2 regions of the Pseudooceanicola profundi genome follow, and region 1 is predicted to be linked to the other one. Evidence: riboswitches for the same ligand, from Rfam matches in the RefSeq annotation. Region 1 holds a riboswitch; the other holds the start of a gene.
The links. Region 1 has a riboswitch for cobalamin ahead of ACRARG_RS04000 (TonB-dependent receptor plug domain-containing protein). Riboswitches for the same ligand answer to the same signal wherever they lie in the genome.
Positions count from the first base shown of each region.

Region 2: another riboswitch for cobalamin. It lies ahead of ACRARG_RS09200 (energy-coupling factor ABC transporter permease); the one in region 1 lies ahead of ACRARG_RS04000 (TonB-dependent receptor plug domain-containing protein).

Region 1 covers NZ_JBPAXZ010000001.1:820,845-826,436, forward strand. Annotated here, with positions in the region: gene ACRARG_RS04000 (TonB-dependent receptor plug domain-containing protein) at 1-1,835, opposite strand, end outside; cobalamin riboswitch at 1,976-2,182, opposite strand; gene ACRARG_RS04005 (acyl-CoA dehydrogenase family protein) at 2,248-3,411, opposite strand; gene ACRARG_RS04010 (SDR family NAD(P)-dependent oxidoreductase) at 3,435-4,196, opposite strand; gene ACRARG_RS04015 (hypothetical protein) at 4,421-4,768, shown strand; gene ACRARG_RS04020 (copper chaperone PCu(A)C domain-containing protein) at 4,865-5,592, shown strand, end outside.
Region 2 covers NZ_JBPAXZ010000001.1:1,844,559-1,850,150, forward strand. Annotated here, with positions in the region: gene smc (chromosome segregation protein SMC) at 1-3,327, opposite strand, end outside; cobalamin riboswitch at 3,532-3,744, shown strand; gene ACRARG_RS09200 (energy-coupling factor ABC transporter permease) at 3,778-4,455, shown strand; gene cobW (cobalamin biosynthesis protein CobW) at 4,528-5,592, shown strand, end outside.

The DNA of each region.
Region 1 (5,592 bases):
ACATAGACGGTCCGCCCGCGCGAGGCATAGCCCCAGCTGTCCGAATAGACCTTGTCGAACAGGTTCTCGACCCGGGCATTCACCTGAACATTGGAAGAGATCCGGTAGGTCGCCGCGACATCCACCTTCCAGTAGTCCGGCAGTTGCGCCGTGGCATAGCTGCCAAAGAACTGGCTGTCGTAATTGCCGGACACGAACCGCGCATCGGCCGAAACCGTCCCGCGCCCGCCAAAGCTGCGCAGCGTCGCCCCCAGCCCGAGCTCATGTCTGGGACGCCGGATTTCGACACTGCCATCGGGGTTCGTCGCGTCCAGATAGGTATAGCTGAGCCGCAGATCCAGATCCTCGGCTGCCGCGATCCGGCCCGCGACCTCTACCCCCTGACGGGCGCTGTCGCCCGACTGGTTGATGTAGCTGTATGTCCCGGGGCCGGTGCTGATCGCCGTGATCTCATCCGTCAGCGTTTCGTTGAAATAGGTCACATCCAGCGTGCCACGCCCCTGGGCCACGGGCAGTTCCACCCCGATGTCAAAAGACCGGTTCCGCTCGGGATCGAGGCGCGGGTTGCCGACATAGCCGAAACTGTTGGCATAGAGCTCGAAATAACTGGGATTGACCACGCCCGTGCCGGCCGAGGCATGCAGCCGGACCCCGCCGGCAAATTGGTAGGACCCGGCGACGGTCCATGTCACGCTGTCGCCGAAGACCGAATTGTCATCGAACCGCGCCCCGGCCTGCACATCCAGCCCGCTGCCGAAACTGCCCCGGTATTCCAGCGCATAGGAGGTGTTCGACCGGGCATAAAGCGGATTGGCGGCAGAGCTGTCGCGTTCCCTCTCTGCCATCAGGATCACCAGATGCGCGGCGGTCTCCACGGCCCCGTCCAGCCCGTAGCTCAGCCGCAGCTTGGCCGCGCGGCTGTCGGTATCGCTCGGCGCGTAGAGGCTGCTGCTCTCTTCATTGCGTGTATATTCATAAGACAGCCGCCCCGTCAGCCGGCCGCCCGGCGTCGCATAGTCGGCATAGACCTGCAGTGTCTGCTCGTCGCGGTCGGTAAAGGCAGTCGGATCGTCGACCACATACTGGTCTGCCGTCGCCGCTACGTAGGAATTGAGATCGGAATCGAACCGCTCCTCCGACCTGCGATAGGTGAAGCCCAGCGTCAGCCCCTCTGTCAGCGCGTAATCGCCGGCCAGGTTCAGCGTCCAGCGGGTGATCCCGTCCTTTTCCCCGCCGGAGCCGGAATAATCATATCCCCTGTCGTCGCGTTTGGTGAGCCCGAAGGACACCCCGCCCCGGTCGCCGCGATAGGCCAGAAACCCGGAGGCCATCCAGCCCGACCCGGCCTCCACGCTGCCGCCGTACTGAAGCCCGCCGCTGGCCTTCCTGGTGATGATATTGACCACCCCGGAAGAGGCGTTGGACCCGTAATAGACCGACTGCGGCCCACGCAGCACCTCGATCCGGTCGATATTGGCGGTCTCCAGCCCGGTCAGGAAATATTCCCCGTCGCCGCCCGCGGCCTCGACCCCGTCGATCAGGATGAGGGTGTGATTGCCCTCGCCGCCGCGGATGCGCACCTGAGTGCTGCTGTGACCCGCGCCATTGACGGCGACCCCGGGCAGCGCGCGCAACGCCTCCTGTACCGAGAGGATCCCACGCTCTTCGATCTCCCGGCCAGTGATGACAGTGGCGGCGCGGCCATAGTGCGCGGCCTCGACCGGGATCAGCCCACCCGATACGATGATCGGGTCCAGCCCGATGACATCTTGCGACTGTGCCGGCACGGCAATCGTGCAAGAGACCGCAAGCGCGGCCCTGAAAACCTGTTTCATATCTTTTCCTTCCCCGCAGCGCCCGTACCCGGGCCCGCATGGCCATAGCTTTGACCGAAGGAAGGAGATGCCCCCGCCGCCGGCCCCGAAATGCCACCACGACGGAAAGGTCCGCAGCCACGAACGCGCCCCGCGTCCGGACAAGGTGATCGGCTTCGGCAGGTCTCCTGGCTCGCGGGTCAAGGCTTGGCCGGGTCTTCCCGTCCCGCATGGCGGGGACAGTGACATGGTCCGGCTTCGCTCTCCGTTTACAGTTGCGGGGGCAGCCACGGAATCGGATCGAAATCCTCACCGCATTCCCTTTTCACCGGACGTCAGACGCCCGGACCGAAGCAGGTTCCGATTACCGCGTATCGGGACACGACGCAATGGGCTGCGCGCGCCGGTCAGCCGCCCGACCGGCGCGTGCGGCCTATCCCTGCTGCGCCTGTTTCCAGTCCCGCTTGATCTTTTTGGCAAGCGACCATTTATGCACCTCGGTCGGCCCGTCATAGATCCGGAAGGCGCGGATTTCGCGGAACACCTGTTCGACGATCGTATCCGCGGTCACCCCCTGCCCGCCCATCACCTGCACGCAGCGATCGGCCACACGCATCAGCGCCTCTGAGACCGCGACCTTGGCCATGGAGCTTTCGGCGGTTCCCAGCACCCCGGTATCCAGCACATCGGCACACCAGTAGATCATCAGCTCTGCCTGTTTCAGGTCGATCAGATTATCGGCCAGCATGAAACCGACACCTTCGTGATCCACCAGAGGTTTGCCAAAGGCATGCCGCCTGTTGGCATAATCCGAGGCGATCTCATTGGCGCGGATACAGGCGCCAAGCCAGCGCATGCAATGGGTCAGCCGCGCCGGTGACAGCCGCACCTGCGCGTATTTGAACCCCTCGCCGGACAAGCCCAGCATCTGGTCCGCAGGCACGCGCAGATTGTCGATGGTCACGACGGAATGACCGCCGGGCATGGAGCTGTCGATCGTATCCAGAACACGCTCGATCCGGATCGCCGGGTCGGGCAGGTCCACCAGAAACATGCAGGCGCCATCCGCCGATTTCGCCATGACAATGCCCAGCCCGGCCCCGTCGGCCCCGGTGATATAGGTCTTGCGGCCGTTGATCACCCAGTGGTTGCCGTCCATGTGGCAGGTCGTCTGCATCATCGACGGGTCAGACCCGGCCCCCCCATCCTCCGAAGGTTCGGTCATGAAAAACGCCGACCGCATCGCACCTTTCACCATCGGATCGAGGAACCGGCGCTTCAGCTCGGGCGAGCCCACCTTGCCCAGCAGATACATATTGCCCTCGTCGGGCGCGGCAGTGTTGCAGGCCACGGGGCCAAGCGGTGACAGGCCCGACCGGATCAGCACGCAGGCGGTTTCCCGGTGCGTCAAATGCGCCCCGTCCGCGGGGATATGCGGTGTCAGAACGCCGGCCTTGCGCGCCTCTTCCTTCAGATGAACGGCCAGCACGTCCGAGGGCCCGTGCGAGCTCCGCCGCGGATCTGACTCATAGGGTGCCACAACCTCGCGCACGAAGGTTTCGACCCTGTCGGCAATCGCGACGGCGCGGTCGCTCATACCCCTGTTATCAAGCGTAAATGTCATTTCGGCCCCATCCGGATTGCCCCGTCGAGGCGGATTGTCTCGCCGTTGAGCATTGGATTTTCAACAATTGACCCGACCATCCGGGCATATTCCGACGGATTGCCCAGACGCGCCGGAAACGGCACCTGACGGCCAAGGCTGTCCTGCGCCTCCTGCGGCAGGCTGGCCAGCAGCGGCGTCAGGAAAAGCCCGGGTGCGATGGTCATCACACGGATGCCGTACCGGGCGAATTCCCGTGCAAGCGGCAGCGTCATGCCGACAATCCCGCCCTTGGAGGCCGAATAGGCCGCCTGCCCGATCTGCCCCTCAAAGGCCGCGACCGATGCCGTGTTGACGATCACGCCCCGCTCTTCCCCGATCGGGTCGGCGCTGTGCAAGGCGGCGGCGAATTTCGACAGAACATTGAACGTGCCAAAGAGGTTCACGTTCACGATCGAGGTGAAATCCGTCAGCGGATTGGCGGTGCCGTCGCGGTCGATCACCTTTTTCGGCGGACCGATCCCGGCGCAGTTGACCAGAATGCGCGCCTTGCCATGCAGGCCCTCCGCCTCTGCGATGGCGGCGGCGACCTCGCTCTCGCTGGTGACGTTGACCTTGCAGAACCTGCCGCCGACAGATTGCGCCTTGGCCGTGCCCTCTGCCTCGTTCAGATCAAAGATCGTGACGCGGGCCCCGGCCGCGGCCAGCAGGTCCACGGTCGCCCCCCCAAGTCCCGAGGCGCCGCCGGTCACAATGGCGGCCTGTCCGTCGATGTTCATTCAGTCTCCCTTTCCTCCAAATTCGGGCCGGCGCCATGCCCCGGAAGGCCCAAAAGCCACCCGCATGCCAGTCGAAACCGGCCCGAAGGCCAACTGTCGGCCGGAATTCTGATTTCGGCAACCTCCCCCGATGCGGCCGGCCCGGTGCTCTGGCCCCGGACATGACCACGGCAGCGACAAATTGGAACTGGCGCCCGGCCAAGCTTAGCCTGTAGTACAGGCGCATGACCACCGGGTTCCGCCATCGCCTGACCACGCTCCTGGCCGTGCTGCTGCTTGTCGCAGGAAGCGCGATCTCGGCAGGCATGATGGCGCCGGACCGCGACGATGCGCAAGAGGCGCGAATCGCGGTCATGGGGTTCAGCCTGGACGATCTCTGTGGCGGCGACGCCGCGCATGATCATCGCTGCCCCTTCTGTCACCTCGTCTCCGGCACGGGACCCGCCGGTCCCGAGGCCCGGGCCATGGTCATTCTGGACTCTGCCGCCTGGCATCAGGCCGGCCACCTGCACCGCGCCGCACAGTCGCGCGATCACGCCCGGTCACCTCGGGCACCCCCCTCCGTCATCTGATCGCGGCCCTCCGGGGCCAAACGACCAGTCGCGGCCACGGCCGCAAATCTGCGCAGGCAGCGGTGTGTCCGCGCGCGCAACCCGATGGAGAGACAGATGAAAACCATTCTTTTGGCAGGCACCTTTGCCGCCATCGCCGGATCGGCATTTGCCCATGCCACGCTTGACCGCAAAGAGGCAGAGGCCGGCGCGACCGCCAAGATCACCCTGCGCGTGCCGCATGGCTGTGCCGGCGAGGCGACGCATACCGTCCGCCTGACCCTGCCCGACGGCTTTTATGCGGCCAAACCCATGCCCAAACCGGGCTGGGAGCTGACCACGGAAACCGGCCCCTATGCCGCCGCCTACGACAACCACGGCACCGAAATGACCCAGGGCCTGCGGCAGGTCATCTGGTCGGGCGGGCAGCTCGACGATGCCTGGTACGACGAATTCACGGTGCGCGGCACATTCGGACCCGATATCGCGCCGGGCACCGTCCTGTATTTCCCGGCCGTGCAGGACTGCGCAACAGGCACAGCCGACTGGACCGATACATCCGGCGCGCATGATGTGCCAAACCCGTCGCCCAAACTTACCATTGTCGCGGGCGGGGCCGGGCATGAGCATGCGCATGGCGCAGCACCCGCTGCCGACGATCATGCGGCGGCCCCGGTGACGGCCGGATCGCTTGAAATCACCGGAGGATTTTCGCGCGCCACCCTGCCCAATGCACCGGTTGGCGGGGGCTTCCTGACCATCACCAACACCGGATCGGCAGACGACCGGCTGATCGCCGCCACCTCCGACATTGCCAGTCATGTGGAAATTCACGAAATGGCGAT
Region 2 (5,592 bases), 1.0 Mb from region 1:
GAACCGGGTATCGGCGCGGTTCACCATCTCGTCCAGCAGGTCGCAGAACCGGGTCACGTTCGCGTCGTCCAGCGGCGCATCGACCTCGTCCAGAACACAGATCGGCGCCGGGTTCACCAAGAACACCGCAAAGATCAGCGCCATGGCAGTCAGCGTCTGTTCCCCGCCGGACAGCAGCGACAGGACCGACAGCTTCTTGCCCGGCGGCTGGCACATGATCTCAAGCCCCGCTTCCAGCGGATCGTCGGATTCGACCAGCACGAGGTTGGCCTCCCCCCCGCCAAACAGATGCCGGAAGAGCATGCCAAAATTGCGGTTCACCTGGGTAAAGGCCGCCAGCAACCGATCGCGCCCCTCCCGGTTCAGCCCGGCAATGCCCGAACGCAGGGTCGCAATCGCCTCTGTCAGATCGTCCTTCTCACGGCTGAGGATCATATGTTCGGACGCAACCTTCTTGGCATCCTCTTCCGCACGCAGATTGACGGCACCAAGTGCGTCGCGCTGCCGCCGCAGGCGGTTCAGGTCATTCTCGATCGCCTCCGCCCGGGGCATCGCCCCGGTATCAACACCCAGACTGTCCAGCAGCTGCTTGGGGGTCATCTCCTGTTCCTCCGCGATCCGCTCCGCCGCACGTTCCACCGCCTCCTGCGCCGCGTCGCGCCGCGCCTCAGCCCGGGCCCGACTTTCGCGCGCCTCCGACGCCAGCCGCTCCGCGTCGCGCTCGGCGGTCACCGCATCCCTCAGCACCGCCTCGCGACGCGTCAGCATGTCAGTCGCCTCTGCCTTACGTGCCTCGGCCGTGGCAATCGACGCATTCAGATCCGAACGTTTCGCGGCCAGGTCCTGCGGCACGGTGCCGGCCTGTTTCAGATCGGCCTCTGTTTCGCTCCGACGCAGGTCGATCTCGCCAATCCTTTTGTCCGCTGTCTCAAGCCGCTGCCGCCAGCCACTCATTTCCTTGATCACTTCCTGCGACCGGCGCAGCCGTGCCTCACCATCGCGGCGCAGTTCGTCATGTTCGGTGCGGCGCGACATCATCGTCAGGCGCGCGGCCTCGACCGCCATCTTGACCTCTTCATTGGCAGTGCGCGCAGTCTCCAGATCAGGAAGTTCGCCCGCCGCCTTCTCCGCCTCTTTCAGCTGCTTGGACGCCGCCAGAGCCTCCTCCTCATGGCGTGTCACAGACAGGCCCACACTTTCCAGCCGGCTCTCCGCCAATGCGAAATCGGCCTCCGCCCGGTTAAGCCGGCGCGCGGCCTCGCTGACCAGCCGGTCGGCATCCCGGCGGGCCTGACGCGCGATCCGGTCCGCCTCTGTCAGATCGGCAAGCCGTTTCGACAGGCTCTCATGCGCCGCCCGTGCACCTTCGAACTGCGCCGTGGCGCGGGCCAGCTCCTGTTTCAGCTCTTCCAGCCGGTTCATCTGTTGCAGCCGCATGGCGGCGGCCGAAGGCGCATCCTCGGCCCAGGCGCGGTAGCCATCCCACCGCCACAGATCGCCCTCGAGAGATACCAGCCGCTGACCGGGCTTCAGCAGCGGCTGCAGCCGCGCCGCCTCCTCCGGCTCAATGATCCCGATCTGCGCGATCCGGCGGCGCAGAACCTCCGGGACCGTCACCACATCGGCCAGCGGCCGGACCTCTCCGGGCAACCCCGGCAACGCGCCGTATTCCGGCATTGCCAGCCAGCCCGACGGCCCGTCCTCTGCCACCTGCGGCGCCCGCAGATCATCGGCCAATGCCGCGCCAAGCGCCTGTTCATAGCCGGGCGTCACCCGAACGGCGTCCAGAACCTGCCCGCCTTCGGCCGTATCGCGCTGCATCAGCCGGGCCAGCGCCGTGGTCTCTGCCTCAAGCGCGTTGACCTCACCTTCTGCCGAGGACCGCGCGCCGCGCGCCTCCGCTTCGCGCTGCTGCGTTTCCCCGCGCGCGGCATCGGCTTCGGCCAGCGTATCCTCGGCATTCTGCGCGGTGCGCTGCGCAATGCTCAGCGCATTTTCCGCCGCGCCGCGTTCCTGCGTGGCGCTGACCAGAACCTCACGTGCCGCGACAACAGCCGCCCGGGCCTTTTCGACCTCCGCCTCGGTACGCGTCATGGTACGGCGGCTGTCATCAAGAACCCGGTGGGCCGACTGATGCCGGGCCGCAAGCCGTGCGACATCTTCCGTCAGTTGCGACAGATCGTTTTCGCGCTGCGTCAGGATCGCCCCGGCCTGCCGCGCGGTTTCCGCAGCAGCGGCAAGCGCCTCCGAATGGCCTTCACTGGCCTTGGCCAGCTCTCTCTGTTCCCATTCAAGCCGCGAAATCGTTTCGCCTGCGTCGCGGTTCAACCCCTGCTCACGGTCGCGGTCGCGAACCAGCTGGTCCAGTCTCGCACGCAGCGCCTCGATCCGCTCGGCGGCCCGCGTCTCCTCTTCGGAAAGCGCATCCCGTTCCACGACCAGCCGTTGCAGAACCGCGCCTGCGATGGCCTCTTCCTCCCGCAGGGGGGGCAGCGCGGCCTCGGCAGCCGCGCGACCTTTGCCCGCGTCCAGCGCCGCCTTTTCGGCCTGAGCTGCCTGCATCACCGCGGTTTTCAGCGCGTCCAGTGCCACGCTGCGGCTTTCCTCTGCCTCCTGCCAGCGACGGAAGAGAAGCATTCCCTCCGCCCGGCGCAGTTCGGCACCGATGGCGCGGTAGCGCTGCGCCTGGCGGGCCTGACGCTCCAGCGTCTGCATCTGTTGCGCCAGCCCCTCGATCACATCATCGACCCGGGTCAGGTTCTGCTCCGCCCCGTTCAGCTTCAGCTCCGCTTCGTGCCGCCGCTGATAGAGGCCGGAGATCCCCGCCGCCTCCTCCAGCACCCGCCGCCGCGACTTGGGCTTGGCATTGATCAGCTCTGAGATCTGGCCCTGCCGCACCAGCGCGGGCGAATGCGACCCCGTAGACGCATCGGCAAAGAGCATCTGCACATCCCGCGCCCGCACATCCTTGCCATTGGCCTTGTAGGCAGAGCCCACATCGCGGGTGATCCGCCGCACGATCTCGATCCCGTCGGCATGGTTGAAGGCCGAGGGCGCCAGACGTTCACTATTGTCGATATGCAGCGCCACCTCGGCAAAGTTCTTGGCCCCGCGCGACGACGCGCCGGCAAAGATCACATCCTCCATCCCGCCACCCCGCATCGCGGTCGGGCGGTTTTCCCCCATGACCCAGCGCAGCGCCTCCAGCAGATTGGACTTGCCGCAGCCATTCGGGCCGACAACGCCGGTCAGCCCGTCCTGTATCAGCAGGTCGGTCGGGTCGACGAAGCTTTTGAACCCGGTCAGTCTGAGTTTGGAAAAGCGCAAATTCTGGGCCTGTCGGTGATTCCGGCTGTCGGAGAAGGGTGACGGAACCGCCCCCCTTCTGTCAACTTTGCGCCCTCAGCATATGGGTCACTCATGCAGGTTATCCCCAATATATTGCGCATATCCCTAGCAACGCTCTGCCCAGCCCCCCTCCACTGCGCCGCAATCCGCCATTTTCGCCCCTTGACCGGATCGTGCCGCCACGTCACTACAAAAGGGCAAGGTTCCTCATCAGGGTGCACACCACCCGAGGATCAAATGGGAATGCGGAACAGGTGACCCAATCCGGGGCCTTCAGCCGCAGCCGCCCCCGCGACTGTCAGCGGAGAGCGCGTGCCAGAGCCACTGGGAAACCGGGAAGGCGGCACAGCGCAGAGACCCGCCAGCCAGGAGACCAGCCCTGCGCCATATCAACCGGCCGTCGGGGATGACGGTCCAGGAGGACAGAACATGCATATCGAACCCGGAATTGTCACTGGCGCCAAAATGGTGCTGAGCTATGGAACAGCGGCCGCCGCCGCGACCTATACCGCCAAGCTGGTATGGGATCAGGTCAAGACCGGCGACGTCGCCCGGCTCGCCATCGGCACGGTCACGTCGACCATCCTGACCTTTGTCTTCTTCCAGATCCTGCCGCATTTCCCAGTCGGCGTGTCAGAGGTCCACTTTATCTTGGGCTCGACCCTCTTCCTGCTGTTTGGCGCGGCCCCTGCGGCCATCGGTCTGGCGCTTGGCCTTCTGGCTCAGGGCGTGTTTTTCGCACCCTTCGACCTGCCGCAGTACACGATCAACGTGACCACCCTGCTGGCGCCGCTCTACGCTATGTCGCTGCTGGCCCGCCGGATCATTCCCGCAGGCACCCGCTATGCCGATGTGAGCTACAAACAAGCCTTTGCGCTCTCGACCACCTTCCAGGCCGGAGTTGTCGCATGGGTCGCTTTCTGGGCCTTCTACGGCCAGGGTTTTGGTGCAACCACCGTCGCCTCCGTCATGTCCTTCGGCGCCGCCTATATGATGGTTGTCCTGATTGAACCGCTGGCCGATCTTGCCGTCCTCGCTGGCGCCAAGACCCTGCGCGACACCGGTTTCGCAAAGCTCTTCACACCACGGCTCTTCGCCGCCGCCTGATCCGCAGGCCAGTCGAGTACCGTTACGGGCGGCCCCGCAAGGGCCGCCTTTCCCCCTTTTGAAGAGGCCCCCATGCCCGCCAAGATCCCCGCCACCGTCGTTACCGGCTTCCTCGGCGCCGGCAAAACCACGCTGATCCGCCATATGCTGCAGAATGCAAACGGCAAGCGGATCGCGCTCATCATCAATGAATTCGGCGATCTCGGCGTCGATGGCGACATCCTGCGCGGCTGCGGTGACGAGACCTGCCGCGAAGAAGACATCATGGAGCTGTCGAACGGCTGCATCTGCTGCACCGTGGCCGAGGATTTCATCCCCACACTCGAAAAGCTCCTCGACCGCGACGACCGCCCCGACCATATCGTGATCGAGACCTCCGGCCTCGCCCTGCCCCAGCCGCTGGTCCGCGCCTTCAACTGGCCCGCGATCTCCACCCGCGTCACCGTCGACGGCGTGGTCACCGTGGTCGACGGCCCGGCCCACCACGCCGGCACCTTCGCCCATGACGTGGCCGCCGTGGATGCGCAGCGCGCGATGGACGAGAACCTCGACCACGAAACGCCCCTGTCCGAACTCTTCGAAGACCAGCTCGCCTGTGCCGACATGATCGTGGTCAACAAGTCCGACCTGATGGACAGCAGGGCCCTCACCGCCACCACCCAGACCCTGACCGAAGCCGTCCGCCCGGGTGTCCGCATCGTCCAGGCCGCCATGGGCGCCCTGCCGACCGAGGTCCTGCTTGGGCTTGAGACCGCCGCCGAGGCCGATATGGAGGCCCGCCACGAGGTCCATCATCATCACCACCATGATGATGACGAAGACGACGACCACCACGACCATGAGCACGACCACGGCCATGACGAATTCGAGTCGTTCGTCGTCACCCGCGGCGAAATCGCCGATCCCAAAGCCTATGCCGAACAGGTGGCCGAGGTCATCCGGACCCACGGCATTCTCCGCCTCAAAGGCTTTGCTGCCGTCACGGGTAAACCCATGCGCCTGACCCTGCAGGCCGTCGGTCCGCGCATCGACACCTATTACGATCAGCCCTTTGGCACGGCCCCCCGTGAAACCCGCCTCGTCGTGATCGGCCAGACCGGCCTCGACCGCGCCGCCATCGAAAAGGCCCTGGTATCG